4 regions of the Micromonospora taraxaci genome follow, and region 4 is predicted to be linked to each of the others. Evidence: riboswitches for the same ligand, from Rfam matches in the RefSeq annotation. Region 4 holds a riboswitch; each other region holds the start of a gene.
What was found. Region 4 has a riboswitch for cobalamin ahead of FHU34_RS13410 (acyl-CoA thioesterase). Riboswitches for the same ligand answer to the same signal wherever they lie in the genome.
Positions count from the first base shown of each region.

Region 1 (7,552 bases), 1.4 Mb from region 4:
CACCGAGTTCGTCCAGGGCCGCCGCCGCGCCCTGCCGCATGGCGCGCTTGTCCAGCAAGCCCAGCCGACCGAGCGGTCCGGAGCGCAGGATCTCCCTCCCGAGATACAGGTTGGCAGCCACGCTGAGGTCGTCGGCGACGGCCAGATCCTGGTAGACGGTCTCCACCCCCGCCCGCCGGGCGTCGACCGGGGTCGAGAACTGCACCGGGCGACCGCCCACGAGGATCTCGCCCTCGTCCGGTGGGTGCACGCCGGAAAGCGTCTTGATCAGAGTGCTCTTCCCGGCGCCGTTGTCGCCGATCAGCGCGACGACCTCACCTCGGTGGACGGTGAAGTCGGCGCCCCGCAACGCCTCGACGTGTCCGAACCGCTTGACGATGCCGCGCGCTTCCAGGACCGGCGGTTCCCCGCCGGACGGCAGGTTGTCGGTGTCGGCGGTGGCCGCCGGAGTCGTTCCCATCACTGCACCGGAGGGTTGGCGCAGCTGGGCTCGAGCACCGCCTTGATCTCCGCCGAATCGATGTTCTCCTTGGTGACGAAGGTGACGCCGGTGTCGGCAGACGCGAGTGGCGCCTTGTCCCGGAGGTGCTTGACCATCTTGTCGACGCCGAAGTAGCCCATCTTGAACGGGTTCTGCACGACCAGCGCCGAGATCTGACCACTGCGCAACCCGGCGACCTCGTCCGGGGCGGCGTCCCAACCGATGATGACGATCTTGCCCGACTTGCCCGCCGCCTGGATGGCCTGGGCGGCGCCGAGCACGCTCGGCTCGTTGGCGGCGAAGATGCCCTTGAGGTTGGGGTTGGCGGTGAGGATGTTCTCGGTGACCCGCCGCGCCTCGTTGACGTCGCTCTTGCTGGGCTGCTGACCGACCAGCTTCAGGTTGGGGAACTGGGCGAGGCCGGCCTTGAAGCCGTCGACCCGCTCGGTGTTGGTCTGTGATCCGGGCTGGAACTCGACCAGGGCCACGTCGTGGTTGCCGGGGCCCAGCTCCTTGGCGAGCAGCTTCGCCGCCTCGGTCGCTGACGCGCGGTTGTCGGTGGCGAAGAGCGGGACGCCCGACGGCTGCGGGCTGGTGCCGGAGTCGATCATCGCGACCGGGATCTTGGCGGCCAGCGCCTGGTCGGTGGCGGGCGCCAGCGCGCTGGAGTCGGTCGCCGCGTAGACGATGCCGTCGACCTTCTTGGTGACGAAGTTCTGGATCAGGTTGACCTGGCCCTCGACGTCGGTCTCGGTGGTCACCCCGTCCCACTGGACGGTGACGTCCCCGGCGCGCTGCGCGGCGCACTCCGCGCCCGCCTTCACTGTGTTCCAGTAGTCGGCGCCGACTGCCTTCGGTACGACGGCGAGCTTCAACGGCCCGCTCGCGTCCTTCGTCGCGCCGTCGCCGCCGTCCCGGACCTCCACTCCGCCGCAGGCGCTGAGTAGGGCGGTGGCCGCGACCGCGGCCAGGATGGCCTGTGCACGAAGGAGACGCGTGCGCGCCGGTCGACTGGTGGTGGTGTGTGCCATGGTGTGTGTCCTTCCTCGTTCGGACTCGTGGAATGGCATGTCAACCCCGCGATTCCAGCCGCCGGCGGCGGTACTGGTCGAAGTAGACGGCGGCCCAGATGATCAGGCCGACGATCACCTGCTGGTAGTGGATGCTGATGTCGAGCAGGACGGCCCCGTTGCGCACCAGGGCGATGAGGAAGGCGCCGATGATCGTCCCGACGATCCGACCCTGGCCTCCGAACAGGCTGGCGCCGCCGATGACCGCGGCGGCGATGACGTCGAGCTCCAGCGAGATCCCGTAGTTGGGCTGGCCGGAGTTGACCCGGGAGGCAGCGATCATGCCGCCGAGGCCGACCAGCACACCCGCCAGCACGTACACCCCGGTCAGGTGACGGCCCACCCGGATGCCGGAGCGACGCGCGGCCTCCAGGTTGGAGCCCATCGCGTAGGTGTATTGACCGAAGCGGGTCTGGGAGAGCAGGAAGGCGACCCCGACGGCGACCAGGACGGTGATCACGACGGCGAACGGGATGCCGATGATCTCCCCGTTGCCGAGCAGTTGGAACGAGCGGGGCAGGCCGTAGACGCCGACCGCGCCGGTGATGATGAAGACCAGTCCGCGCCCGACGGACATCGTTCCGAGCGTCGCGATGAACGGCGGAATCCGGGCTGCCGTCACCAGCAGGCCGTTCAACAGCCCGGCCAGCGCGCCGACGCCGATCGCGACCGCCGTCGCCGCCCAGAGCGAGAAGCCGAGGTCGCGGACGACCATCGCTCCCAGCACACCGGAGAGTGCGGCCACCGACCCCACGGACAGGTCGATGCCCTTCGTGATGATGACCATCGTCTGCGCCGTGGCGATGATGGCGATCACCGCTGTCTGCGCCCCGATGTTGAAGAGGTTGTCAGCCGTCAGGAAGTAGGGACTCGCGATGGTCAACGCGATGAACAGGACGACCAACGCGGTGGCGGCGGTGAACTCGGAGACGGCGTGGGAGATCCGTTCCCGGAGCCAGTCACCGATGTCGCCGCGCTGCGTGCCGGCGGATGCCTCGGCGGTACTCATCGTCGGACCTGACCTCCCCATGCGTGGGGCCGGCACTCGACGGAGGACCCGCCGTCGTGCCGAGCACCTATGAGCGACCGAGCCTCCCCGCAGAGGAGAGGGCTTGGCGTGGACCTGCCGCACCGTGACGATAGATCGGATGTTTCCCTTGATCAGCCGTTACCATGCCATGCACCCGCGTGGGTTGCCAAGGTCTTACAACCATGTTTTGACATCGTTACCCGAGCCATCCCGCGCATACGTCTGATCAAATCGGCACAACTGCGGCCGAGCGGCGCGGCACCATCCGCCGACGGTTCGTCAGGGGACGCTGGACCAGCGACAGTCCACACTGGATCGACAGGCCCGGCCCCGACGACCATGCGCACCCCGCACCCTAGGGTGGCCCCCGACTCGATCCGGCGGACCATCGCGAGCATGTTATCGATAACATGCTATGCCCGGTGGCGTTTGCGGGCACCTCTTTCTCCACCGAACTCCCGGCCGGTCAACCGACGGCCCTCCGGCGGGTCACGACGCCGCGAGCCGGTACTCCCGGCTGGCTGTCTGTCGCCAGATCGCCGCGCGCTCGTCGTCGGTCAGCGGATCCAGCAGGTCGCCGAGCACCCTGACCCAGCGGGTGTACGAGGTGGCGAGCAGACACACCGGCCAGTCCGAGCCGAACATCAGCCGGCCCGGCCCGAACACGTCCAGTGCGTGCTCGACGGCCGGCCGCAGGTCCGCGACCGTCCAGGAACTGCCGCTCACCTCGGTCACCAGGCCGGAGAGCTTCGCCGTCGTGTTGGGTTCGGCGGCGAGCGCCCGCAGGTCCCGGGGCCAGTCGCCGAGGCCGCCGGCGCCGAGCGACGGCTTACCGAGGTGGTCCAGGACGAACCGGACCTGGGGCAGGTCGCGGACCAGCCGGGTGGCCGCCGGCAACTGATGATGGCGTACGAGCAGGTCGAAGGCGAGGCCGGCAGCACCGACCGCGGCGATACCCCTCCGGACGTCGGGGCGGTCGAGATATGCCGGGTCGGGCTCGGACTGGACCAGATGACGGATCCCGACGAGCCGCTCGCCACCCCGCGCCGCCCGAAGTCGCTCCAGGCGCTCGACGACATCGCCGGCGGTGAGGTCGACCCACCCGACGACCCCGGCGATGAGGGGGTCGTCGGCCGCGATCCCCAACAGCTCGGGCGTCTCCGACCGGGCCGCGACGGTCTGCACGACGACGGTCTGGGTGACTCCGGCGACCCGGGTCGCCGGGCCGAGGTCGACCGGGGTGAAGTCGTCGTCGATCGCGGCCATGGTGTGCGGGTCGATCCAGGGCTGCGGGTGCCGGGCTCGGACCCAGAGGTGATGGTGCGCGTCGACGATCCCCGGCTGCCGCACGGCCGCACCGGTCGTCATCGGACCCGTCCCGGCGCGCTCACGTCCACCCACCCCGCTCCGCCACTGGTCGGGCCTCCGGCGAGGCCCGGTGCCGTCGACAGATTTTGCAGGGTGACCATGTTAGCGGTAACAGGGCAGGCGCAGGCCGCAGAACGCGCGTACCAGCCGGAACTCCCCAGCACTCCGGCCAGACGAATACCGTCGACTGGCCGAAGTGACGATGCGTCGGTGCCCGCACGTCGGCGAGCCGGCGGGTCGCTGTCCCGGACCGGGTTGACCGCCTGAGGCGGCACCGATACCGTCGACCCACTATCTGCGGCGACGCGAGGGAAGCCGGTGTGATTCCGGCGCGGTCGCGCCACTGTGAGCGGTTCCCCCACTTCGAGAGGGACCGCGAGCCAGGACGCTCGGTCGTCCGCAGCCTTGCGATGGGGACGCGTCATCCCCGGGGAGGTTCGTGATCACATGTCCAGTTCCACGTCCAGCCAGCCGTTGGTGAATCCCGCTGGCACCACGCGTCTGTTGTGGACGGTGTTGGCGACCGTCACCGCGCTCGCGCTGCTGGCCTACCTCGTCGCCTTCGACCAGGGCGCGGTGTCGCGCAGTGGCATGTACCTGCACGAGCTGATGCACGACGGCCGGCACCTGCTGGGTGTTCCGTGCCACTGACGGGTGCCACCGCTCCCCCGTTCGTCACCGTCCTCGTCCGCGGTCTGCTCGCCGGCCTGATCGCCGGTCTGCTCGCCGGGACGTTCGCCTATCTCGCCGGCGAACCGCACGTCGACGCGGCCATCGCGATCGAGGAGGCGGCGTCGGCGCATGCCGAGCCGGTCGCCGGTGCGCACGACCACGAGGATGCCCTGGTCAGCCGCAATGGCCAGCGCGGCGGCCTGTTCCTGGCCACCGGCCTGTTCGGTGCCGCGATGGGTGGCCTGCTGGCCACGGCGTACGTCCTGCTGGCACGCCGACGGCGGACCTACGACGACGGACGGTCGGGCCTGCTGCTGGCCGGCGCGGCGCTGCTCGGCGCGGTGGTCGTGCCGTTCCTCAAGTACCCGGCGAACCCGCCGGCGGTCGGCGATCCGGCCACCATCAACCAACGCACCGTCACCTACCTGCTGATGGTGGTGCTCGGTCTGGTTGCTGTGTGGGCGGGCTCGCTGGGCTACCGATCGGTCGGCGCGCAGGCACCGCTGTGGCAGCGCGTCGCCGCGGCGGTCGGCGGATTCCTGCTGGTCACCGTGGTCTCCTATGTGGTGCTTCCGTCGTTCCAGGAGGTCCCCGCCGACTTCCCCGCGAAGCTGCTGTGGGACTTCCGGCTGGCCTCGCTCGGCACCCAGGTGGTGCTCTGGACCGGGATCGGCCTGCTGTTCGCGGCCCTGATGCACCACGACCGGCGTCGCCGGGCCGCCGCTGCACTTCCGGGCACGTGACCGCCACCAGCCTCCGGCTGGTCGCCCACGCGCACACCACTGCCCTGCGTCGGGCCCGCTTCGGCGGATCGGACGACGGCCTGGACGAGGGCGGCCTGCGTGCCGCCCTCGCCCTGGCCCAGGCCGGACGTGGGCACCTGGGCGTCGACGACGCCTGCGTGTCCAGTCCCGCCGCGGCGGCTACCGATACCGCCGACGCACTCGGTCTGCTGCCCACCATCGAGGCAGCGTTGGCGGACTGCGACTACGGCGACTGGACCGGACGGTCGGTCGAGGAGATCGCCGTCGAGCAGCCGCAGGCGCTGCACGAGTGGATGTCCGAACCGGAGTCCGCACCGCACGGCGGCGAGTCCGTCGCTGGGGTGCGGGACCGGGTCGGTGCCTGGTTGGACGGGCAACGCGGCGCCGACCGGCGGCTCACCGCGATCGCGCACCCGCTGGTGATCCGGGTCGCGGTCGTGCACGCCCTCGACCTGCCGTTGGCAACGTACCGGCAGGTGGACGTGGAGCCGTTGGCGATCGTCCGGCTCACCGGCCGTGGGGCACGGTGGCACCTCCGACTGAGTGCGCCTCGGGTGGATTGAGATCGTGCTGACGGCTCAGGCCGTGACCGCCACAGTGGGTGGTCACGGCCTGAGCCGTCACAGTGTCGCTTCTCAGCGCTGCCGGTGCGGCAGGTGCACCTCGACGGGCTCGGGTGGGAGGTCCTCGACACCCGCGTCGACGGCCTGCTGGTGACGGCGACGCGCCGAGGGCAGTGCGAGCGCCGCGAAGACGGCCAGGACGGCGACGCCCGCGCAGACCCAGAAGCCGGCGGTGAAGGCCGCGTCGGTGGGCAGACCCTGAGGTGTGCTGTGCGACGTGATGACGGCCGCGACGACCGCGGCGCCGATGCTGCTACCGATGGTTCGCGCGATGGTGTTGACGCCGCTCGCCTCGCCGGTCTGCCCGGCCGGGACGCTCTCGATGATGGCGTTGGACATCGCCGCGAACGCCAGGCCGATGCCGGCACCGGTGAGCACTCCGGAGAGCAGCACCTGCCAGGTCGCGCCGTGCGCGAGTGCCGGCAGCACGAACGCGACGACGACCAGGACCGCGCCGAGGAACATCGGGACCTTGGGACCGAAGCGACGGTCCAGCAGACCGGCGAGTGGCCCGAAGATCACCATCATCAGGACGGTGGGCAGCAGGAACAGGCCGGCCTGGGACACCGTCTTGCCGAAGCCGTAGCCGGTGACCGCGGGAAGTTGGAGCAGGGTCGGCACGAGCACGAAGGTTCCGAACATCGCGAACCCGAGGATCAGGGCAACGAGGTCGGTGGCCCAGACACCGCGAATCCTCATCAGGCGCATGTCGATGAGCGGCTCGCTCACCCGCAGCTCGACCAGGACGAACACGATCAACGCGACCACGCCGAGCAGGAACAGGCCGACGGTCTTCGGTTCCCCCCAACCCCAGGACTGCCCCTTGCTCACAGCCAGCAGCAGCGAGACCAGCGACACCGACAGGATGGCGGCGCCGAGCATGTCGAGCCGTCCGGGCGTACGCACCCGCGACTCGGGCATCCCGAAGATGGCCCCGAGCAGCGCGACGACGACGAGGACCAGCGGCAGCCAGAAGAGCCAGTGCCAGGACAGGTGCTCCACGATCGGGCCTGCGGCCACGATGCCGACGCCGGCGCCGACACCGAAGATCGCCGACAGCAGGCCGACGGTGACGCCGACCTTCTCCCGGGGCAGTTCGTCGCGCACGATGCCGATCGACAGCGGCAGGATCGCGCCGGCGGCGCCCTGTAGCGCCCGGGCGACGATCAGCACGGTCAGGTTGGGGGCCAGGGCGGCGAGCAGGGTGCCCGCGGCGAGGGCGGCGAGGACGCCGATGAGGACCCGGCGCTTACCGACCATGTCACCGAGACGGCCGAGGATGGGCGTCAGTACCGAGGCTGCCAACAGGTACGCCGTGAGCACCCAACTGATGTCTCCGGTCGAGACGCCCAGGTCCCTTCCGATGGTCGACAGCGCGGGCGCCACCAGCGACTGCAGCACCGCGAACGCCAGGCCACCCAGCGACAGATACAGCACCAGGAGGGTGCTGTTGGCACGCGGAGCGGCGCTGGGCGCGGAGCCGACGCGGGTCGGCTCCTCGATGGTGTGGGTCATGAGATTCCCGAAACTAGATGTAAACGTTT
Region 1 covers NZ_VIWZ01000001.1:4,302,309-4,309,860, forward strand. Annotated here, with positions in the region: gene FHU34_RS19975 (ATP-binding cassette domain-containing protein) at 1-460, opposite strand, end outside; gene FHU34_RS19980 (ABC transporter substrate-binding protein) at 460-1,512, opposite strand; gene FHU34_RS19985 (ABC transporter permease) at 1,553-2,560, opposite strand; gene FHU34_RS19990 (amidohydrolase family protein) at 3,071-3,949, opposite strand; cobalamin riboswitch at 4,208-4,362, shown strand; gene FHU34_RS19995 (CbtB domain-containing protein) at 4,397-4,600, shown strand; gene FHU34_RS20000 (CbtA family protein) at 4,591-5,364, shown strand; gene FHU34_RS20005 (histidine phosphatase family protein) at 5,361-5,948, shown strand; gene FHU34_RS20010 (MFS transporter) at 6,021-7,523, opposite strand.
Region 1: another riboswitch for cobalamin. It lies ahead of FHU34_RS19995 (CbtB domain-containing protein); the one in region 4 lies ahead of FHU34_RS13410 (acyl-CoA thioesterase).

Region 2 (7,552 bases), 670 kb from region 4:
TCTCCAGGTCCAGTGAGCCGACCACCCGGTCCTCGGCGGCGCCCACCGGCAGCTCCACGAGGCGGGCCGGGCGGATCTCGGCGGTCGCGGCGGTCGGATGCGGCCCGTCCGGGCAGGCCGGGTCCGGCTCGGCGGGATCACAGCCGAATCGGCAGCCCGCGACCCGGCGGACCGGGGGCAGCAGCGCGGCGAGCGCGCGAACGGCGGTGGACTTGGCGGTGCCCTTCTCGCCCCGGACCAGCACCCCGCCGATCGCCGGGGACACCGCGTTGAGCAGCAGCGCCAGCCGCATGTCCTCCATGCCGAGCACCGCGCTGAACGGGTATGTCGTCACTGTGCCTTCTTTCGTTCGCGACTGCGGGGCTCGCAAGACCGGCTCACTCCTCGCGCTCACACCCGGTCCTCCAGATCGCCCTCGCTGGCCAGGTAGGTGTCGCGGAGCCGGTCCAGGGTGGCCGGTTCGGGTTTGGCCCACAGCCCCCGGTCGGCGGCCTCCAACAGGCGCTCGGTGATGCCGCGCAGCGCCCACGGGTTGGACTGCTCCAGGAACTCCCGGGTGGTGTCGTCGAAGAGGTACGCGGCGGCCAGGTGCTCGTACATCCAGTCGTCGACGACACCGGCCGTGGCGTCGTAGCCGAACAGGTAGTCCACTGTCGCGGCCAGCTCGAACGCGCCCTTGTAGCCGTGCCGGCGCATCGCGGCGATCCACTTCGGGTTGACCACCCGGGCCCGGAACACCCGCCGGGTCTCCTCGCCCAGGGTGCGGGTCCGCACGTCGTGCGGCATCGCCGAGTCACCCACGTACGCCTGCGGGGACGTGCCGGTAAGGTGACGGACCATCGCCACCATCCCGCCGTGGTACTGGAAGTAGTCGTCGGAGTCGACGATGTCGTGCTCGCGGGTGTCCTGGTTCTTCACCGCCACCGAGATCCGGGCGAAGGACCGTTCCATGTCGGCCCGCGCCTCCCGCCCGTCCAGGCCCCGGCCGTAGGCGTAGCCGCCCCACACCGCGTACACCTCGGCGAGGTCGGCGTCGCTGCGCCACGTCCGGGCGTCGATCAGCGGCAGCAGCCCGGCACCGTACGCCCCGGGCTTCGAGCCGAAGATTCGCGCGGTGGCCCGCCGCTCGTCGCCGTGCTCGGCGAGGTCGGCGGCGACGTGCGCCCGCAGGTAGTTCTCCTCGGCCGGCTCGTCCAGGGCGGCGACCCGCCGCACGGCGTCGTCGAGCAGCGCCACCACGTGCGGGAACGCGTCGCGGAAGAAGCCGGAGATGCGCACCGTGACGTCGACGCGGGGCCGGCCCAACTCGGCCGTGGGCACCACCTCGATGCCGGTGACCCGCCGCGACCTGTCGTCCCAGACCGGGCGGCAGCCCAGCAGCGCGAGCACCTCGGCGATGTCGTCGCCCTGGGTGCGCATGGCGCTGGTGCCCCACACTGTCAAACCCACCGAGCGGGGGTACGCGCCGGTGTCGGCGAGGTGCCGGGCCAGCAGGGAGTCGGCGAGGGCCACCCCGACGTCCCAGGCGTTGCGGCTGGGAATGGCCTTCGGGTCGACGGAGTAGAAGTTGCGGCCGGTGGGCAGCACGTTGACCAGGCCCCGGGTGGGTGAGCCGGACGGGCCGGGCGGCACGAACCGGCCGTCGAGCGCACCGAGGGTGTTGGTCAGCTCGTCGGTGGTGCGGTCCAGCCGAGGTACGAGTTCGGTGGCGGCGAAGCGCAGCACCGCGGCGACGTCGGGGATCGGCTGCCCGGTCACCTCCGCGACCACCGTGTCGACGGTGTCGGCGTCCCAGCCGAGCGTCTCCATGCCGATGACCAGCCGCCGGGCGAGGGCCTCGATCAGGTCGACCGCGTCGGCGGCGGTGCCGGCCGGCCCGTCCACCACGTCGGTCAACGCGCTGGGCAGTGCCAGTCGTTGTCCCGGTGACGCGAGCAGTTCCTGTTCGTCGAGGCCGTACGCGACGGCGAGGGCCTGCCGCAGGCCGGGCAGGGCGTGTGCGCCACCCCAGATCTGCGGGGCGCGCAGCACCGCGAGGACCAGGTTGACCCGGGGCTCCCCGGTGGGCGCGTCGGCGAGGATGTGCAGGCCGTCGCGGATCTGCACGTCCTTGACCTCGCACAGGTACCCGTCGAGGTGCAGCACGAAGTCGTCGAAGTCGTCCGCGTCGGGCATCGCCTCGGCGTGCAGGTCGTGGTGCAGTTCGGCGGCGCGTACCAGGTCCCAGATCTGTGCCCGGACGGTGGGCACCTTGGCCGGGTCGAGGGCCTGCACGGTGGCGTACTCGTCGAGCAGTTGTTCCAGTTTGGCCAGGTCGCCGTAGGTCTCGGCGCGGGCCATCGGCGGCACCAGGTGGTCGATGACCACGGCGTGTGCCCGCCGCTTGGCCTGGGTGCCCTCGCCCGGGTCGTTGACGATGAACGGGTAGACCAGCGGCAGGTCACCGAGGACCGTGTCGGGCGCGCAGTCGGCAGCCAGACCGAGACCCTTGCCGGGCAACCACTCCAGGGTGCCGTGTTTGCCCAGGTGCACCACAGCGTCCGCGTCGAAGCCGCCGTCGGAGGCCGGCGTGGCCAACCAGCGGTACGCGGCCAGGTAGTGATGGCTGGGCGGCAGGTCCGGGTCGTGGTAGATGGCGATCGGATTCTCCCCGAAGCCGCGGGGCGGCTGGATCAGCAGCACCACGTTGCCGAAGCGCAGACCGGCGAGCACGATGTCCCCGCCCTCGGTGTACAGCTCGCCGGGCGGCTCACCCCAGTGCTCCCGCATCCGCTCGCGCAGCTCAGCAGGGACCTGGTCGAACCACCGCCGGTACGTGTCCCCCGGTATCCGGGCCTCGGCGGCGGCCAACTGCTCCGGGGTGAGCCACTCCACGTCGTGCCCACCGGCGGCGATCAGCGCGTGGATCAGCGCGTCCCCGTCGGTGGGTGGCGGCGCGTCGCCCAGGTCGTAGCCGTCCTCGGCCAGTGCGGCGAGCAGCCGGACCGCCGAGACCGGGGTGTCCAGCCCGACGGCGTTGCCGACCCGGGAGTGCTTGGTGGGGTACGAGCTGAGCACCACGGCGACCCGCTTGTCGGGGTTGGGAAGGTACCGCAGCCGGGCGTGGCGCACCGCGATCCCGGCGACCCGGGCGGCCCGCTCGGGATCGGCGGCGTAGACCGAGAGCCCGTCGGAGTCGATCTGCTTGAACGAGAACGGCACGGTGATGATCCGGCCGTCGAACTCGGGGATGGCCACCTGCATCGCGGCGTCCAACGGGGACAGCCCGGCGTCGCTGTCGGCCCACTGCTTCCGGGTGCTGGTCAGGCAGAGCGCCTGGATGATCGGCACGTCCAGGGCGGCCAGGGCGCCGACGTCCCAGGCGTCCTCGTCGCCGCCCCCGGAGGCGTCCGCGGCGACCGCGCCGCCCGCCGCGAGGACGGTGACCAGCAGGGCGTCGCAGCGGGCGAAGAGCCCGAGCGGGCCGGACCCCGTGGTCAGCCCCCGCAACGAACCGCAGAAGATCGGCAGCGGGTTGCCGCCGGCCTCGCGGACCGCGTCCGCGAGCACGTCGACGAAGCCGGTGTTACCGGCGAGGGCGTGCGCCCGGTAGAAGACGATCCCGACGGTGGGCTGCTCCGGATTCGTGGGGTACTCACGGTGCACCCCGTACGCCGGGGTGGGTGTGGGCGGGTCGAACCCCTCGCCGGTGAGCAGCACCGTGTCGGAGAGGAAGCGGGCCAGCTGCCCCAGGTTGTCCGGCCCGCCCTCGACCAGGTACGCGAGCGCCTGGGTGACGACCCCGGACGGCACTGTGGAGATGGCCATCAGCTCCGCGTCAGGCAGCGCCTCACCGCCGAGCACGACAGTCGGCACGCCGGTGGCGAGCACCGCCGCGAGGCCGTCCGGCCAGGCCTGTCGACCGCCGAGCAGGCGTACGACGACGAGGTTCACGCCGTCGAGCAGGGCGGGCACCTCGTCGGCGGCGACCCGGGCGGGGTTGGCCAGCCGGTAGTCAGCGCCGCTGGCGCGGGCGGCCAGCAGGTCGGTGTCGGCGGTGGACAGCAGCAGGATGCGCACGGCGGGCTCCGGGGAGTGACGCCCCGGCCACCACGAGGGTGACCGCGACGATGCGGGTGGGTGCGGCGTCAGCCGGTACGACGGCGGGGCGGACGGCTCGCGGACGCGAGCGGCGGGGCCGGTCGGCGGCGGGCGGCGCTCAGCTCAACGGGGCGTGACCGGTCGCGGGCACTGTGCATCGCCCGCCGTGCGAGTCATGACGAAGTTCGTCGATGAATGAGACGCCGTGCGTCATCGGGTCCTCCTCGGGTGTCCACGCCCTGGGGTACGTCCCGACGGCCGAAGTATCCTGGCTTCCGGATCGACGCTCTCCCCCGGCCTTCCAACCGCAGACACACGGCCGTGACTCACGAGGGGGGATCGCTCCCCGGTGACAGTGGCGGGACCGCGTCGGAATCGCACCGACTTCCTTCACTGCCGTCAGGCCGCGAATGCTGCCACACCCTTCCGCTGCGGGTCAACGCCACTCCGTCCCGGCTAGGCGGCCGACAATCATCGAGCTTCAGCGATTGCCGCGACGGTGGATGCGCGCTGTGGCAATGCCCCGGATGAATGCCCCACGCCCTTTGCTCTGCATACCTATAGGCACCGGGCACGGATCGTCACCGGTGCGCATAGGTATGCAGAGCAAAGGATGGCCGGAACCTGCTCTGGCCTGCGCCGATCGTCCGGTGGGACGGTGCCGGGCGGCACCCTCACCTAGGATCGGAAAACGCCGCACCAGCGTCCACGATCAATCCCGGAGGTCGATCACCATGGTCGCCCCGCAGTTCCACCACCTGGCCGGCCGTGTCTGGATCTGTCCGGGCGATCCCGACCCGGAGGCCGTCCAGGCCGGCGTCGCCGTCGTCGTCGACAAGCGCGGCAGTGTGATGATCGACGCCGGGCAGAGCCCCGCGCACGCTCGCGAGATCCAGGTCGCGCTCGCCGCCGCCGGGCTACCGCAGCCACGTTGGCTCGTCTACACCCACCACCACTGGGACCACGTCTGGGGAGCCTGCGCCTGGCCCGGTGTCGAGATCGTCGGGCACGAGGCGGCCGTGCCGCTGCTGCGCGCCGAGGCCGCCCGGCCGTGGAGCCACCACTACCTGGACGAGCAGGTACGCGCCAACCCTCGCCTCGGCCCGAGCTTCCGGGCGCGGGCACGGGCTGTCGACTCCTGGGAGGACTTCGCGGTCCTACCACCGACCCGGACCTTCACCGATGCCGACGAGTTGCCGGTCGGCGTGGGGCTACGGCACGTCGGAGGTCGGCACGCCCCGGATTCGACTGTCGTCCTGGTGCCCGACTCGGGTGTCATGGTGTTGGGCGACTGCTTCTACCCACCGCCGGCCCATCTGCGCCGACCCGAGGACGGCCTCGACCTGGGCCTGGTCCGACGACTGCTACACGACGACTACCACTGGTACGTCTCCAGCCACGCCGAGCCGATGACCGCTGAACAGGCCCGGTCAGCCGTCGAGGACGCCTGAGCAGGCGAGTCTCAACGGGCGTGGCGCTCCGGGTGGGCGCGGTTCCACACCCGCATCCGTTCCGGGTAGCCGGTGCGGGCGGCCTCGTACAGCGGCACCGCGTGCTTGCGGGCGATGCTCCCCGCCGCCCGGGGAGTACCGGTGCGCCGGCGGATCCACTCACCGTCGTGGGCGATCGCCACCACAGTCGTGTCCGTCGCCGTGGTCTCCGGCTCCAGATAGAACTCCACGCCCCGCCGGCTGGCGACGAACGCCTCCAGCGCCGCGAGGTCCTCGCGGGTCGCCTCCCGGTCCAGCTTCGTCGGGGTCGTCTCGGCACCCCGTGCCCGGCGATTGAACCAGCTCATGACCAGCCCCTCTCCTCGACACCTCTCCCAGTGCACCACCGAATCCTGGCAATACGCTGCACGCCGGGTGGGAGCAACCTGACCCGCGCCGGGTGGAACCCGCGACGCCCGCGCGGTGTCATGAGTGTGATCCGAACGGAGGCCTCCCCTGGACGACGACGCTCTCGTCACCCGCGCTCGAGCCGGTGACCTGGAGGCGTACGACCTCCTGGTAGCCCGGCACACCGCGTCCGCGTACCGGACGGCGGTGCTGCTCGGTGCGGGTTCAGACTCCGAGGACGTCACGCAGGAGGCGTTCGTGAAGGCGTACCGCAAGCTGTCCCGGTACCGGGGCGAGTCGTCCTTCCGCTCGTGGCTGCTCGCGATCGTCGCCAACGAGACCCGCAACCTGCACCGGTCCCGGGGCCGGCGGGACGGGCTCGTCCTGCGGGCGGCGGCGGCCGACCCGACGTCCGAGATCGCCGAGGACGGGGCGGTCGGCGCGGTCCTCGCCGGGGAGCGCCGGGAGGCGCTGGTCGGGGCCCTGCGGCAACTGCCGGTACGGGACCGCGAGGTGATCGTCTGTCGGTACTTCCTCGATCTCACCGAGGAGGAGACGGTGGCGGCACTGGGTTGGCCCCGGGGGACGGTGAAGTCGCGCACCTCCCGGGCGCTGGCGAAACTCCGCGGCCTTCTCGACCGGGAGGAGGTCCGGCATGGGTGACCTCGAACGGGAGTTGCGCGACCTGTCCGCCTGGTTGGAGACACCCGAGCCGCCCGACGTGACCGCCCGTGTCCGCGTACGACTCGACAGGCCCGTGCGCCGGTGGCGTCCGCTCGCCGCTGCGGCGCTGGTCGCCCTCCTGGTCGCGTTGGTGCCGCCGACGCGGGCCGCCGTCGCGGACGCCGTCGCCGGGCTGCTGCGCTTCGCCGGTGTCAGCATCGCCACCTCGTCCGCCCCGACGCCGCCCGCCGGCACCCCGTCGCCGTTGCCCGCGCAGCGGACCGCCGCCTTGGACGAGGCGCAGCGGGCGGTGCGGTTCCCGATCCGCCTACCGGCGTCGTTGGGTCCGCCCGAGCGGGTGCTGGTCGCCGATCCTGACCCTTCGGGTGTCTGCCGGGTGGCGACGCTGCTCTACGACGGGGGCGCGCTGCGCATCGACGCGTTCGACGGTCGCCTCAACCTGGCCTTCCACAAGGAGGTCACCCCGCCGGGGGCGGAGTGGACGCAGGTCGACGGTGACTTCGCCATCTGGGTCGACCGACCACACGTGTTGTCGTACGTGGACCGTGCGGGCGAGGTCCGCGAGGAGACCGCCCGACTGGCCGCCTCGACACTGATCTGGCAGGACGCCGACGTGAGCTACCGGCTCGAAGGTTCCCTCAGCAAGGCCGAGGCGATCGAGATCGCCAGGTCGCTGCGCTAGGAACCTGACCGGCCCGACCGGTGTCCTGACTGTGCGACGAGTCGACGCGCACTGGAGGGGTGAGATGGGTTCACGGGGAAGAGTGACGCTGGCGATGTCCGTGGTGCTGCTGGCGGGCTGCACGGCCACGAGCGACGGCGGGTCGGCGGCGCCGACGAGCGCCGGCGGGTCGGCGGCGCCGACGAGCGACGGCGCCACCACGGCGAGCGCCTGCGCGGCGCGGGTCGAGACGGGAGCTCTGCCCGACTGGGCGGACGCCGGTTTCAGC
Region 2 covers NZ_VIWZ01000001.1:3,560,170-3,567,721, reverse strand. Annotated here, with positions in the region: gene FHU34_RS16325 (putative cobaltochelatase) at 1-394, opposite strand, end outside; gene cobN (cobaltochelatase subunit CobN) at 391-4,059, opposite strand; cobalamin riboswitch at 4,320-4,496, opposite strand; gene FHU34_RS16315 (MBL fold metallo-hydrolase) at 4,815-5,531, shown strand; gene FHU34_RS16310 (hypothetical protein) at 5,543-5,878, opposite strand; gene FHU34_RS16305 (RNA polymerase sigma factor) at 6,126-6,581, shown strand; gene FHU34_RS16300 (hypothetical protein) at 6,574-7,284, shown strand; gene FHU34_RS16295 (hypothetical protein) at 7,349-7,552, shown strand, end outside.
Region 2: another riboswitch for cobalamin. It lies ahead of cobN (cobaltochelatase subunit CobN); the one in region 4 lies ahead of FHU34_RS13410 (acyl-CoA thioesterase).

Region 3 (7,552 bases), 1.4 Mb from region 4:
TCGGCACCAGCCTGCCGTCGCTGTCCTTCTACGGCACCGACGGCCGCCCGGTCGACCTCGGCGCGCTCGGCGTCGGGCGCACCGTCATCTTCGTCTACCCACTGACCGGGCGGCCGGGCGTCGACCTGCCCAACGGACTGCTGGAGGTCCACGGCGCCCGGGGCAGCACCGAGCAGGCAGCCTGGTTCCGTGACCACCACGCGGAACTCCGCGCGGCCGGCGCCGCCCGGGTGTACGGCCTGTCCGCGCAGTCGACCGGGTACCAGCGGGAACTGGCGTACCGGTTGCGGCTGCCCTACCCGCTGATCCCCGACCCGAGACTGACCCTGGCCGACGCGCTGCGCCTGCCGACCCGCACCGCCGGTGACATGACGCTCTACGAGCGGCTGACCCTGATCATCGCCGACGGCGTGGTGGAACACGTCTTCCACCCGATCCCGGACCCGGCGTCGCACCCCCTGCACGTGATGCGGTGGCTCACCAAGCGACGCCAGGCCCCCGGATCGTTTGCCGCCTAGAAGTCGTCGTCGAAGGCGACGGTGCCGGTCACCCCGACCTGGTACGCCGACACCCGGCGCTCGAAGAAGTTGGACAGCTCCTGCACGTCCTGCAACTCCATGAAGGCGAACGGGTTGCTCGACCCGTAGTGCGGGGCGATGCCGAGCTGGGCGAGCCGACGGTCGGCGACGTGCTGGAGGTACTCCCGCATGTCGGCCAACGTCAGGCCGGGCACGCCGTGGCCCAACAGGTCCTCGGCGAACTGCACCTCGCACTCGACGGCCTCGGTGAGCATCTGCCGCACCTGCTCGGCGAGGTCGTCGTCGAACAGGTCCGGCTCCTCGGCGCGAACGGTGTCCACGATGTCGAACGCGAACGCCATGTGCATGCTCTCGTCGCGGAACACCCAGTTGGTGCCGGAGGCGAGGCCGTGCAGCAGGCCACGGGAGCGCAGGAAGTAGACGTACGCGAACGCGCCGTAGAAGAACAACCCCTCGATGCAGGCGGCGAAGCAGATCAGGTTGAGCAGGAACGTTCGCCGGTCCTCGCGCGAGCGCAGCTCCCGAAGGTCGCCCAGGGAGTCGATCCAGCGGAAGCAGAACTCGGCCTTGCGGCGGATCGAGGGGATGTTCTCGATCGCGGCGAAAGCCTCGAACCGCTCGCTCTCGTCGGGCACGTACGTGTCGAGCAGGTTGAGGTAGAACTGGACGTGCACCGCCTCCTCGAACAGTTGCCGGGACAGGTAGAGGCGCCCCTCGGGGCTGTTCACGTGCTGGTACAGGTTGAGCACCAGGTTGTTCGCGACGATCGTGTCGCCGGTGGCGAAGAACGCCACCAGGCGGCTGACCAGGTGCCGCTCGGCCGGCGACAGCTTGTCCAGGTCGGCGAGGTCGGCGTGCAGGTCGACCTCCTCGACGGTCCAGGTGTTGCGGATGGCGTCGCGGAAACGGTCGAAGAAGTGCGGGTAGCGCATCGGGCGGAGGGTGAGGTCCATCCCGGGGTCGAGCAGCATGTGCGTGGTCCTCGTCTCGGAGGTGTCGGTGACTGTGGTGTCGGCGAGGGTCACTGGCAGGCCTCGCACGACTCGGGGTTCTCCAGCGAGCAGGCCAGCGCCTCCGCGTCGAGGGCGACGGGCGCGAGGGCTACGGGCGCGACGGCGCTGACGGTGGCCTGCTGGATCCGGGTCGCGGGGCGCGAACGCAGGTAGTAGGTGGTCTTCAGACCGGCCTTCCAGGCGTACAGGTACATCGAGGAGAGCTTGCCGATGGTCGGTGCCGCCAGGAACAGGTTCAGCGACTGGGACTGGTCGATGAACGGGGCGCGGGCGGCGGCGAGGTCGATCAGCGCCCGCTGCGGCAGCTCCCACGCGGTGCGGAACAACTCCCGGACGCCGGCCGGAAGTTCGGCGATGTCCTGCACCGATCCCTCGGCCCGCTTGATCGCCGACCGGATCCGGTCGGTCCACAGACCACGGGCCTTCAATTCGCGGACCAGAGCGGTGTTGACCTGGAGAAACTCCCCGGACAACGTCTCGCGCTTGAACAGGTTCGACACCTGCGGCTCGATGCACTCGTAGCATCCGGCAATCGAGGCGATGGTCGCGGTCGGGGCGACGGCCACCAGCAGCGAGTTACGCAGCCCGTGCGCCGCGACCCGCTCCCGCAGGGCGTCCCACCGCGCGGTCTGCGTACCCTCGACACCCCACAGGTCGGGCTGCAACTGGCCCCGCGCGGCCCGGGTCTGCGGGTACGTCGGGTGCGCGCCGAACTGTCGCGCCAGGTCGGCGGAGGTCTCCAACGCGGTCAGGTACAACTCCTCGCTGACCCGGGTGGACAGTTCCCGCGCGGCCGGGGAGTCGAACGGCAGCCGCAGTGCGAAGAAGACGTCCTGCAGGCCCATCAGCCCGAGCCCGACCGGCCGCCAGCGGGGGTTGCTCGCCGCCGCCTGCGTGGTCGGGTAGTAGTTGATGTCGATGACCCGGTCGAGGAAGGTCACCGCGGTACGCACCGTGGCGCGCAGCCGCTCCCAGTCGATGTCACCGTCGACGAGGTGGGCGGCGAGGTTCACCGAGCCGAGGTTGCACACGGCGGTCTCCGCGTCGCTGGACACCTCGACGATCTCGGTGCAGAGGTTGGACAGGTGCACCACGTTGCCCGGTTCGGCGGTCTGGTTGCACAGCCGGTTCGACGCGTCCTTGAAGGTCATCCACCCGTTGCCGGTCTGGGCCAGGGTTCGCATCATCTTCCCGTACAGCTCCCGCGCCGGGACCTGCCGGACGTAGCGGCCCTGCGCCTCGGCCTCGCGGTACGCGGCGTCGAACCGCTCCCCCCACAGGTCGGGCAGCTCGGGCACCTCGTGCGGGTCGAACAGCGACCACATCTCGTCGGCCTCGACCCGGCGCATGAACTCGTCCGGCACCCAGTTGGCCAGGTTCAGGTTGTGGGTGCGGCGGGCGTCCTCGCCGGTGTTGTCCCGCAGTTGCAGGAACTCCTCGATGTCCGGGTGCCACGGCTCCAGGTAGACGCACGCCGCGCCCTTGCGCCGGCCGCCCTGGTTGACCGCCGCGACGCTCGCGTCCAGCGTTCGCAGCCACGGCACGATCCCGTTGGACTGCCCGTTGGTGCCACGGATCAACGCGCCCCGGGACCGGACCCGGGAGTACGCGATGCCGATGCCGCCGGCGAACTTGGACAGGTTGGCGACCTGGGCGTAGCGCTGGTAGATCGAGTCCAACTCGTCGAGCGGTGAGTCGACCAGGTAGCAGGAGGACATCTGGGTGTGCCGGGTGCCGGAGTTGAACAGCGTCGGTGAGCTGGGCAGGTAGGCCAGGCTGGACATCAACCGGTAGAAGCCGACCGCCTCGTCCGGCGTACGGGACAGGCCACAGGCCACCCGCAGCAGCCAGTACTGCGGGGTCTCCAGCACCAGCCGGCTGGTGGGATGGCGCAGCAGGTACCTGTCGTACACCGTGCGCAGCCCGAAGTACTCGAACCGCCGGTCGCCGTCCGGGTCGATGGCATCGTCGAGCACTGCGGCGTGCGTGGCGACGAACGCGGCGGTGTCGTCTCCGATCAGGCCCTCGGTGTGGCCGGTCCGGATCGCCGCGCTGAACGAGGCGATGCCCTGCCGACGCACCTCCTTGTCGACGTAGCCGGCGAGCAGCCGGGCGGCGAGGCGCGAGTACTGCGGTTCCTCACCGATCATCTCGGCCGCTGTCTGAATGGACAGCCGGTCCAGTTCGGCTGTCGTCGCGCCGTCGTACAGGCCGCTGATCGTGCGGGTGGCGACGCGCATCGGGTCGACGTCGGTCAGGTCGTCGGCCCACCGCTCGACCGCCCGGACGATCTTGTTCACGTCCACGGGTTCGGTGCCGCCGTCACGCTTGCGGACCTGCATCGGCGTCCGTCGCAGTGCCGCGTCGGCGCTGGCCGGGACTACCTCGGTGACTGTCACCACTCGCTCCTCGGAGTTCGAGACCTGGAGGCCCGAACGCGCGGAGACAGACACCGACGGACGCCACGCCGGCGGCGTGGGTCAGGTGGCGTCAGCCGTCCCACGCGGCCTCGGACCGCCGCACACCCGGGTGCGGGTACGCGGCGCGCTGGCAGGTCTTCGGACTCGTGGGCGCGACCGGGCTCACCGGTCTCCTACCGGCCGTCGCTTCCCAGACCGTGTGGTCCAGTGCTGATGACGGCTGTCGTTCCCACTCACCGCTGCGGGACAGTCCCGGATTTCCACCGGGTTCCCTCTTGCCTCGACCGCCCTGGATGAGCAGTCGAACCAGCTGCGCTCGACACCATATATAGGGACCCAGCGGTTGTCACACCCCACATGTCGGTGTCGGCGTGTCGGCGGCGGAGGCGGTGACGACCGTCACCCGACCGCGCCCCCGACCGCCGGTCCCCGGCCGGCCGACGCCAGCGGGAGGCGGCGGCCAGCGGCGCGACAAGACCGCGGAAAAGCCGGCGACGATCCACAAAGATGCGATGTATGCAGGATCCAGATGTAAGGAACGTTGCTCATAATCTGCCGTCGATGCGGGTGGTCGAGATGAACATCCAATCTTCAAACCCCCGGCTCGGCCGCCGACTCCGACCCTCGTTCCGACCGGTGGACCGCCGCCCACCATTCGACACACTCGACGGGCCGGAGTTCCACTTGGAACAGCGAACGCCACCCACCAGCGGTTTGGTGTTCGGCCACGATGCCCACGCGCAAACGCGGGCCGCGACGACGGGGTACCACCGCCGTCGCGGCGGTCGCCCGGCATCCGAACACGCCACGCGGGAGGCACCTCTCGTCAGACGTTCGGTCCCCATCAGAAACATTGGATGTCTGCACCGGTCGGGTGATCGACGTCGTTGACGCACCTGAACCAGCCTCCGTATACTCCGAATGATCATCTGATCTTTTGCCTAGTCGGGCGAGGAGCGCATGCCGCAGATCACTGCTGTCACCGTCGAGGACGTCCGCTTCCCCACCTCCCTGACCGCTGACGGGTCAGACGCCATGAACAAGGACGGCGACTACTCGGCGGCCTACGTCGTCCTGCACACCGACGGCACCGACAGCGTGGACGCGCCGCTCGCGGGCCACGGCCTGACCTTCACCATCGGCCGGGGCAACGACATCGTCGCCGCCGCAGCGGTCCACCAGGCACAGCTCCTCGTGGGCATGGACGTGGCGACGATGGCGGCCGACATGGGCGCTGTCTACCGCCTCCTCACGTCCGACTCGCAGCTGCGGTGGCTCGGGCCCGAGAAGGGCGTCGTCCACCTGTCGCTCGCGGCCGTGCTGAACGCCTCGTGGGACCTGGTGGCCCGGCTCGCCGACAAGCCGCTGTGGCGGCTACTGGTGGACATGTCCCCCGAACAACTCGTCGACATCGCGGACCTGCGCTACCTGTCCGACGCGCTGACCCGGGACGAGGCACTGGCCATCCTGCGGGCCAAGGAGAGCACGAAGGCCGACCGCCTCGCCGAGCTCCACCGGACCGGCTACCCCGCCTACACCACCTCGGCCGGCTGGCTCGGCTACGGCGACGACAAGCTGCGCCGGCTGTGCCAGGAAGCCGTCGACAGCGGCTACGGCTACGTCAAGCTCAAGGTGGGCGCCAACCTCGACGACGACATCCGCCGCTGCGCGATCGCCCGGGAGATCCTGGGCCCGGACCGCAACCTGATGATCGACGCCAACCAGGTGTGGGACGTCGGCCAGGCCATCGAGTGGGTCACCGCCCTCGCCCGGTTCACGCCGCTGTGGATCGAGGAGCCGACCAGCCCCGACGACATCCTGGGCCACGCGGCCGTCCGCCGGGCCGTCGCCCCGATCGGCGTCGCCACCGGCGAGCACTGTCACAACCGGGTGATGTTCAAGCAGCTGTTCCAGGCCGGGGCCATCGACTTCTGCCAGTTGGACACCGGCCGGCTGGCCAGCATCAACGAGATCGTCGCCGTGCTGCTCCTCGCCGCGAAGTTCGACGTACCGGTCTGCCCGCACGCCGGCGGCGTCGGGCTGTGCGAGATGGTCCAACACGTGTCGGTGCTCGACTACGTCGCGGTCTCGGGAGATCTCACCAACCGCGTCACCGAGTTCGTCGACCACCTGCACGAGCACTTCACCGACCCGTGCGTCATCCGTGACACCGGCTCGGGCAGCGGCTACGTCCTGCCCGACCAACCCGGCTACTCCACCCGGATGCGCCCCGAGTCGATCGCGCTCTACCGCTTTCCCGACGGCCACTACTGGGCGGCGGCGGACCCGACTACCGTGTCATCTCCGGAGCCGTACGTGATCGCGGGTGGGACGGCCACATCCGCTGGCCGCTAGGGGGACCATGTCACGCACCGACGAAGTGGTGAACGGCATCAAGCGGATGATCCTGGACGGGAAGTTCAAGCCCGGGGACCGCCTGCCGATCGAGAAGGACCTCGCCGAGTCGCTCGGCGTCTCGCGCGGCTCGCTGCGCGAGGGGATGTCGGCCCTGTCGATCCTCGGCATCGTCAACATCCGCCAGGGTGACGGCACGTACGTCACCAACCTCGACGCGCCGCAACTGCTGGCCCCGATGGGTTTCGTGGTCGACTTCCAGGGTCAGGGCGACCCGCGGCACATCCACACCGTCCGGCGGCTACTGGAGTGCGAGGCAGCCCAACTGGCCGCGACCAGGATCACGGACGAGGCCCTCGCGCAGGCCGGGGAACTCCTCGACGAGGCGGCCCGGATGGTCGGCCAGTCACCGCAGGACCACGAACGCATCCTCGAGATCGACATCGCCTTCCACCGGATCATCGCCGTGCACGCCGACAACCCGGTGCTCGTCGGGCTCATCGAGGCGTTCGCCGGTCGCACCATCCGCGGGCGGCTCTGGCGGAGCCTGCACGAGGAGGGCGCGGACCGGCGTACCCATGACGAACACGTGGCGATCCTGAAGGCCCTCGTGGCGCGTGACCCGGAGCGGGCCCGCACCCGGATGGCCAACCACCTGATCGGTGTGGAGGAGTCGTTGCACGGGTTGCCCGACGACGCCGACCCGACCAGCACCGAGACGACGCGACCCTGATCGCTGACGCTACTGCTGCACGTCGAGCAGCCCCGCCTCGTACAGCGCCGCCCAGAGCTGGTCCGGGACGTCGGTGTCGAATCGGCGCAGGGTCTCGGTCACCTGGACCGCGTCACGCACGCCGACCACTGTCGAGACCACGGCCGGGTGCCGACGGACGAACGCCAACGCCGCCTGGGGCAGCGTGACGCCGTACGTCTGACAGACCCGCGCTATCCGCCGGGCCTGACCGACCACCTCCACCGGCGCCCGCTGGTAGTTGTAGGCGGCGTCGCTCGGCGGCAGGTCCCGGGCCAGCAGCCCGGAGTTGTAGACCCCGGCGATCACCACACCGACGCGGCGGGCCTGCGCGGCGGGTAACAGGTCGGTCAACGCGCCCTGCTCCAGCAGCGTGTACCGGCCGGCGCACATCACCACGTCAACGTCGGTCTCCGTCACGAAACGGGCCAGCATCGCGGACTGGTTCATCCCCGCGCCGATCGCGCCGATCAC
Region 3 covers NZ_VIWZ01000001.1:4,293,842-4,301,393, forward strand. Annotated here, with positions in the region: gene FHU34_RS19945 (MerR family transcriptional regulator) at 1-518, shown strand, start outside; gene FHU34_RS19950 (ribonucleotide-diphosphate reductase subunit beta) at 515-1,510, opposite strand; gene FHU34_RS19955 (ribonucleoside-diphosphate reductase subunit alpha) at 1,561-3,894, opposite strand; cobalamin riboswitch at 4,085-4,298, opposite strand; gene FHU34_RS19960 (enolase C-terminal domain-like protein) at 4,933-6,327, shown strand; gene FHU34_RS19965 (FadR/GntR family transcriptional regulator) at 6,335-7,060, shown strand; gene FHU34_RS19970 (aldo/keto reductase) at 7,070-7,552, opposite strand, start outside.
Region 3: another riboswitch for cobalamin. It lies ahead of FHU34_RS19955 (ribonucleoside-diphosphate reductase subunit alpha); the one in region 4 lies ahead of FHU34_RS13410 (acyl-CoA thioesterase).

Region 4 (7,552 bases):
CGGCCACGCCGTCCTGCACCACCCGGACAGCGACCCGGTCGACCTGGTCACCTGCGGTCAGCGTCACCTGGCCCGCCGGGTACGCGGCCGTCGGGTCGGACTGGTCCCGCAGAGCCCAGCCACCGCGCTGAACCCGGTCCGCACCGGACGGCGACTGCTCACCGAGACGCTCCGGGCACACGGTCGGGACCGGGCGGACGCCGAGCAGCTCGCCCTCGACGTCGGGCTCGACCCGGCCGACCTGGACCGCTACCCGCACGAACTCTCCGGCGGCATGGCCCAACGGCTGGTCACCGCGCTCGCACTGGCACCGGACCCGTCGCTGCTCATCGCCGACGAGCCCACCACCGGCCTCGACCGGCCGCTGGTGGACCACACCCTCGACCTGCTACGCCGCCGCTGCGACAACGGCTCGGCCGTCGTCCTCATCACGCACGACCTGGCCGCCGCGCAACGGGTCGCCGACACCGTCGCCGTCATGTACGCCAGCCGGATCGTGGAACACACCGACGCCGACGATCTCTTCGCCGCGCCCACCCACCCGTACGCCGCGGCGCTCCTCGACGCCCTGCCGGACCGCGCCTTCCGGCCGGTGCCGGGCGAACCGCCGATGCTCACCGCACTGCCTCCGGGCTGCGCGTTCGCGCCCCGCTGCCCACACCGCACCGACACCTGCGCGAGCCAGCCGCCGCCGACGCCGATCGCCGGTGACGGCACTGTCGCCTGCCACCACCCGATCCGCACCGGAGCCGTCACGTGACCAGCCCGCAGCACCTGCTCGCCGACGAGGTCACCGTCGGGTACGGCCGTCGGGTCGTGCTCGACGGCGTCACAGTGCGGGTCGGTCGAAACGAGACGGTCGGACTCCGCGGCCCGTCCGGGTGTGGCAAGTCCACACTGGTCCGGGTTTTGGCCCTCCTGCACCGCCCGGACCACGGCCAGGTCAGCATCGACGGCACGCCGGTCCACGGAGTGCGGTACGCCGTGCCGGTCGACCTGCGGACCCGCGTCGCCGTGCTGTTCCAGAGCCCGCGCGCCGCCGCTGATCCCCGGCTGAGCCTGGACGACCTGATCGCCGAACCGCTCCGTGCCGTCCGAACGCCCGAGTCGACGGTCCGGGAACGGGTGGCCGAACTCGCCGACCTCGTCGGCCTCACCGCCGACCTGCGCGGCCGACGGCCACACGCGGTGTCCGACGGGCAACTACAACGCGCCTGCCTCGCTCGCGCCCTCGTACACCGGCCGGACTACCTGCTCTGCGACGAGGCCACGGCGATGCTGGACGCCTCGACCCAGGCGCACGTCGCCGCCGTCATCCGCGACTACCAGCGGACCCGGCGGGCCGGCGTCCTGGTCATCAGCCACGACCAGACCCTGATGGACCGCTGGACCGACCGGATCGTCGACCTGGACAGCAGGGCACCGGCGCGGACCTGACGTACCGGCCGGTCAGTCGGCGACGTCCACCACGACCTTGCCCTCGGCGATGCCGTCGGCGACCAGACGGTGGGCGTCCATGATGGTGTCGAGCGTGAAGCGACGCCGGTCCAGTCGCGGGCGCAGCGCGCCGCCATCGGCCAGCGTCGCGATCTCGCGCAGGATGTCGCCGTGGTGTTCGCGGCCCCGGCCGGTGAGCATCGGCAGCAGCGTGAAAACGCCGGAGTAGGTAGCGCCACGAAACGACAGCGGGGCGAGCGAGTGGGTGCCCCAGCCGAGCGCGCTGACGACGTGTCCGTGATAGGTGCGTACCGCCGCGAACGACGCGTCGAGCGTCGCGCCACCGACGTTGTCGACGACGATGTCGAACCCCTCGCCACCGGTGTGCCTCTCGACGTACTCCTCCACGCTCGTCGAGGTGTAGTCGATGGCCACGGCGCCCAGGCTCTCGATCACCCGTACGCTCGCCGGGCCTCCGGTGGCGTACACCTCGGCACCCTTTGCCTGGGCGAGTTGCAGGCCCACGTGACCGACACCGCCGGCACCGCCGTGCACCAGCACCTTCTGCCCGGCGCGGACCCCCGCGCGGTCGACAAGCCCCTCCCAGGAGGTGATCGCCGCCAGTGGCAACGCGGCGGCCTCGCGCATCGAGAGGCCGCCGGGCTTGCGGGCCAGTAACCGGGCGTCCACGGCGGCGTATCCGGCCAGCGAACCCTGTAGCCCACCCACTCCCCCGCACAGCCCGTACACCTCGTCTCCCGGTGCGAACCCCGTCACCTCCGCGCCGACCGCCGCGACGACCCCGGCAAGATCCAGTCCGAGCACCGCGGGCGGCTGGACCCGCGCGTGCGCGGCCTGTCCGGCCTGGATCTTCGTGTCGAGTGGATTGACCCCGCTGGCGACGATCCGCACCAGCACCTGCCCCGCCCCGGGAGCGGGCTGATCGATCTCCTCGACCGTCAGCGGACTGTCGAACTCCCGCAGCACCGCTGCACGCATGACGATTCACACCCTCCGTGATCGAGACATCACGTGGACGCTATCCAACTGGCTTGCCGCCCGGGCTACATCCGGGGTGACAGCCAGGACGACGATCCGGCGAGATACGCGCTGCACGTGGCGACGGACAGCCCGAACGCCCTCAGCCCTCGTCGACGCCGTCGAGCAGCGCCCGTCGCAGGGCCAACCGGTGCTCGCGGCGGATCTCCGCCTCGCGGTAGCGCCTCCGGTCGCCGTCGGTCTCGGGTAGCAACGGCGGCACCGTCCTCGGCTGGCCGTCGTCGTCGATGGCGACCATGACCAGGTGGGCCGTGGCCACGTCGGTGGGCGGCACGGCCCGGTCCCACCGGTCAGCGGTGACCTTGACCGCGACCTCCATCGAGCTGCGTCCGGCCCAGGTGATCCGGGCGTCGACGTGCACGACGTCGCCGACCCGCACCGCGCGCAGGAACGCGGTCTCGTCGATCGCGGCGGTCACCGCCGGCCCGTCGGAGTGCCGGGCGGCGACGACTCCGGCCACCGAGTCGATGAGGTTGAGGATCCGGCCGCCGTGCACCGTACCCATCAGGTTCGTGTGGTGCTGGTCCATGATCTGCGACAGGGTCAGGTGCGACGCCGACGGCGCTCGGCCGACGATCGTGGTGGTGTCGTGCACAGCGGTAGTCCGTCCCTCGGGAAACCACACCGCCGATACGCGGACACGCTGACGAGCACGCGCCGACGGACGGCACGTCACCCGCTCAGCCCACCCGCGAGGCCGACGGCGGCGCACACGGTCGTGTGCGCAGCGCAGGCAGGTCTTCGGACTCGCGGGCCTGACCGGTCGCGCCGGTCTCCTACCGGCCGTCGCTTCCCAGGCCGACGGCCCAGTGCTGATGACGGCGTTCGTTCCCACTCACCGCTGCGGGGCAGTCCCGGACTTCCACCGGGTTCCCTCTTACGACACCCCGACGGTCACGACGGGGCGAACCAGCGCCGCCCGCAGCATAGCTGGCCAGGGAAGTCGCGGCACCGGGGGCACAGCGCGGAGACCGCACCGCCCGTCGTCAGCTTTTGCCATGTGAGGAAAAAGATCGCCAGCTCTTGAAAAAAGCCTCACTCCGGTCAGGATATTCAGATGCGTCGTCTCCCACAGACTCCGGGGCGGGTGCTCTCGGGTGTCCTCGCGCTCCTCCTCGCCTCGGCGGTCGCCCTCCTCGCGTCCGCCCAACCCGCCTCGGCTCACGGGACTCTCGCCATGTCCACGCCAGCGAGTGGGGCCACGGTGAGCGAGCCGTTGACGGCGGTGCAGCTGTTCTTCACCGAGAAGGCCGCGCCCAACGCGTTCTTCACTGTCACCGCCCCGGGCGGCATCCGGGTCGACAACAGCTGGTCGTACGGGGAGCCGAAGCCGCTGGACAAGCCGGTACGGGAGTACTTCCTGGTCAACGGGCAGTTCGAGCCACGGGAGTACACGACCGGGTTCCCCGCGACGGTGGCCGTCACCCACCTGCCGGCCAAGGGCCAGTATTCGGTGAGCTACCTGTCGGTCGCCTCGGACGGCGACACCGTGCGGGGCACGCTGACGTTCCGCTACAACGGGCCGGTGACGGCGGCACCCAAGGGGTGGAGCCCGCCGACGACGCAGCCGGACCCGGCACTGGTGGCCGCCACCGAGCAGCACGGGTCATCCGGGCAGGCGTCGGCGGTGCCGACCGCCTCGGCCCAGCCGGTGACCCCGCCGTCGGGGGCTGCGGCGGTCCCGCCGACCGGGCCGGCCGAGGAGAGCGGTTCGGGAGCGCTGGCCTGGGCCGGATGGGCGGCGGCGATCGCGGCGGCCGTCGCGGCGGCCGGACTTGTCGTCTGGCGTCGCCGGACGGCGTCCACCGGCAAACCCACCGGCCGGGGCCGTACCGCACCGGGGACCTCAGGTCGACGCGGCGGCGGTGCCCGTACCACGAGCCGGCCCTCCGCCGGCAAGACCAGCGGAGGCAGGGCCGCCGCTGGAAAGACGGCCGCTGCCAAGTCCTCCGCGGGCAAGGCCGGCGCGGTGAGCGGTGTCGGTGCGCAGCCCACTGGTGGTAAGCGGCGACCGGCCACAGTGCCGGCAGCGCGTACCGGCGACGCGGTCGTCACGGCCCGCACGGGCGTCGCTGTCGACCCGACGCCCACCAACCAGCAGGCGAAGGCCCTCGCCACCGCCGACCATGAGGCGAAGGCCCTCGCCAGCACCGACGACGAGTCGACAGTCGAGGCCGGACCCCGGCCGGACACGGACCTCGCCGCCGTGACGCCCGGGTCCCGGCTGAGCAACGGCCACCTGGCGCTGCTCGTCGGCGGGCTGGTGATCGCCCTGCTGGCCGGGTTCGGGCTGGCTCGCATCGGCCCCGGCGACCAGAGCCCGGCGGGCAACACCCGGCAGCCGGCAGGCGGTCCACCCGCCTCCGGGCAGGCGATGTCCGCGACCGACGGGCACCAACACCCGGCGGGCACCGGCCCGCACACGCACCGGGGTGACGGCGCGACGGGCGAGACGCTGGCGACCGGAACGACGGTCAGCGCCGGCGGGTTCACCCTGCAACCGCTGGAGCGGTCCCAACCCGCCGGGGTACGCGCCGACTACCGCTTCCGGATCGTCGGGACCGACCGGCAGCCGGCGACCCGCTTCGCTGTCGTCCACGACAAGCCGTTGCACATGATCGTGGTGGGCCGTGACCTGACCGGCTACCAGCACGTACACCCGACGATGGCCCCCGACGGCACCTGGAGCGTCCCCCTCACGCTGGCCCAACCCGGCGGTTACCGCGTCTACGCCGACTTCTCCGTGACCGCTACCAACGGCGCGCAGGTGCCTCTCGTGCTGGGCGTCGACCACACGGTGCCGGGGGCGCACACCCCCGCCGCGCTGCCGCCGGCGCAGGCACAGGCGACGGCCGGGCCGTACGCGGTGGCGATGAGCGGCACCCCGACGGTGGGGGTGACGGCGCCGATGCAGTTCCAGGTCCAGCGCGCCGAGGCGGCCGCGCCCGTGCAGTTGGAGCGTTACCTGGGCGCATACGGGCACCTGGTGGTCGTCCGCGAGGGTGATCTCGGCTACGTGCACGTCCACCCGGAGCAGGAGCTGGTCGACGGCACTGTCCAGTTCTGGCTGACCGCGCCCAGCTCGGGCCGGTACCGGGCCTTCTTCGACTTCCAGGTGGAAGGGAAGGTGCACACCGCCGAGTACACGATCAACGTGCCCTGAGCCCGGAACTTTCTCCCAGCTGCGGCCGACCATCCAGCCAGCAGCAACCATCGGAGGAAGAACACATGCTCAGCACCAGCCCGCTCGGTCCGCGCCGCCGCTCGGCCGCCGTCCTCGCCGCCGCCGTCCTGGCGGTGGGCGCCGCCGGATGCGGATCGTCCGACTCCCCGTCGACCGGGCAGGCGAGTCCGTCCGCGTCGACCTCGGCCAACCCGGACGCCGGGGTGCTCGGCATTCGTGACCCGTGGGTGAAGGCCGCCGACAAGGGGATGACGGCGGCCTTCGGGACCCTGGTCAACGACGGCGACAGCGATGTCACGGTGACCGGCGCCGCGACCTCGGTGTCGCCGATGGAGCTGCACGAGATGACCATGAAGGACGGCAAGATGGTCATGCAGGCCAAGCAGGGCGGCGTCGTGATCAAGGCGAAGAGCACGCACGCGCTGGAACCCGGCGGTGACCACCTGATGCTGATGAACCTCGCCAAGCCCGTGCAGGCCGGCGACGAGTTGACGTTCACCCTGACGTTCGCCGACGGTAGGATCCAGCAGTTCACGGCCGTGGCCAAGCCGTTCACCGGCGCGCAGGAGAGCTACGCCCCAGGGCACGGCCAGCCGATGCCCGGGATGAGCGCCACGCCGGAGATGAGCATGAGCCCCGCATCGTGACCGACTCGCCACCCGCCCGACCGGTGAGCAGGCGCGGCCTGCTCACCGGCGGGGCCCTGGCCGCCGGCGGAGCCCTCGCCGGCGGTGCGGCCATCGCTGCGACCCGTACCAAAAGCGGGCAGTCACCAGCCGCTGCCGACACCACGCCGGTGGCGAGCGTCGGCGCTCTGGTCGAGCCGTTCCACGGCGCGCGACAGGCCGGCGTGACCACCGAACCGCAGGCGCACGCGGCATTCGTAGCGTTCACGCTGCGGGCCGGCACCGACCGGGCCGCGCTGGGTCGGATGCTGCGGCTGCTCACCGACGACGCCGCCCGCCTCACCCAGGGCAAGCCGGCGCTGGCCGACACCGAGGCCGAACTGGGGCTCCTGCCCGCCCGGCTGACAGTGACCTTCGGCTTCGGACCCGCCCTGTACCGGGCGGCGGGCGTCGACGACCGCCGGCCGGCCTCGGTCGCCGACCTGCCGCCGTTCCGCGTCGACCGGCTCCAGCCGGCCTGGACGGGCGGCGACCTGCTGCTGCAGATCTGCGCGGACGACCCGATCAGCGTCGCCCACGCCCAACGGGTGCTGATCAAGGACAGCCGGCCGTTCGCCACCGTCCGGTGGGTGCAGCAGGGCTTCCGGCGCAGCCCCGGCGTCGAGCCGGGCGGCCACACCCAACGCAACCTGTTCGGTCAGCTCGACGGCACCGCCAACCCCCGACCCGGGGTGCCGATGGACTCCGCCGTCTGGGTGCCGGACGGTCCGGCGTGGCTGCGCGACAGCACCACTCTCGTCGTACGGCGGATCAGCATGAACATGGAGACCTGGGACCTGCTCGGCCGCACCGACCGGGAACTCGCCGTCGGCCGGAGGCTCGACACCGGCGCCCCGCTCACCGGCAACGCCGAACACGACGAGCCCGACTTCGCCGCCACCGGCCCGGACGGGCTCACCGTCATCCCCGACTTCTCCCACCTGACCCGCGCGCACGTCACGGACGACCGGCTGAAGATCCTGCGCCGGCCCTACAACTACGACGGTGTGCCGACCGCCGAGGGCCACGCCGACAGCGGGTTGGTCTTCACCTCGTACCAGGCGGACGTCGCCCGACAGTTCGTGCCAATCCAACGCCGGCTGGCCGACCGGGACCTGCTCAACGAGTGGACCACCCCGATCGGTTCCGCCGTCTTCGCCATCCCACCCGGCTGCCAACCGGGCGGGTGGATCGGCGAGCAGGTGCT
Region 4 covers NZ_VIWZ01000001.1:2,886,291-2,893,842, reverse strand. Annotated here, with positions in the region: gene FHU34_RS13425 (ABC transporter ATP-binding protein) at 1-760, shown strand, start outside; gene FHU34_RS13420 (ABC transporter ATP-binding protein) at 757-1,437, shown strand; gene FHU34_RS13415 (zinc-dependent alcohol dehydrogenase family protein) at 1,450-2,436, opposite strand; gene FHU34_RS13410 (acyl-CoA thioesterase) at 2,579-3,025, opposite strand; cobalamin riboswitch at 3,212-3,425, opposite strand; gene FHU34_RS13405 (copper resistance CopC family protein) at 3,554-5,659, shown strand; gene FHU34_RS13400 (copper chaperone PCu(A)C) at 5,725-6,327, shown strand; gene FHU34_RS13395 (Dyp-type peroxidase) at 6,351-7,552, shown strand, end outside.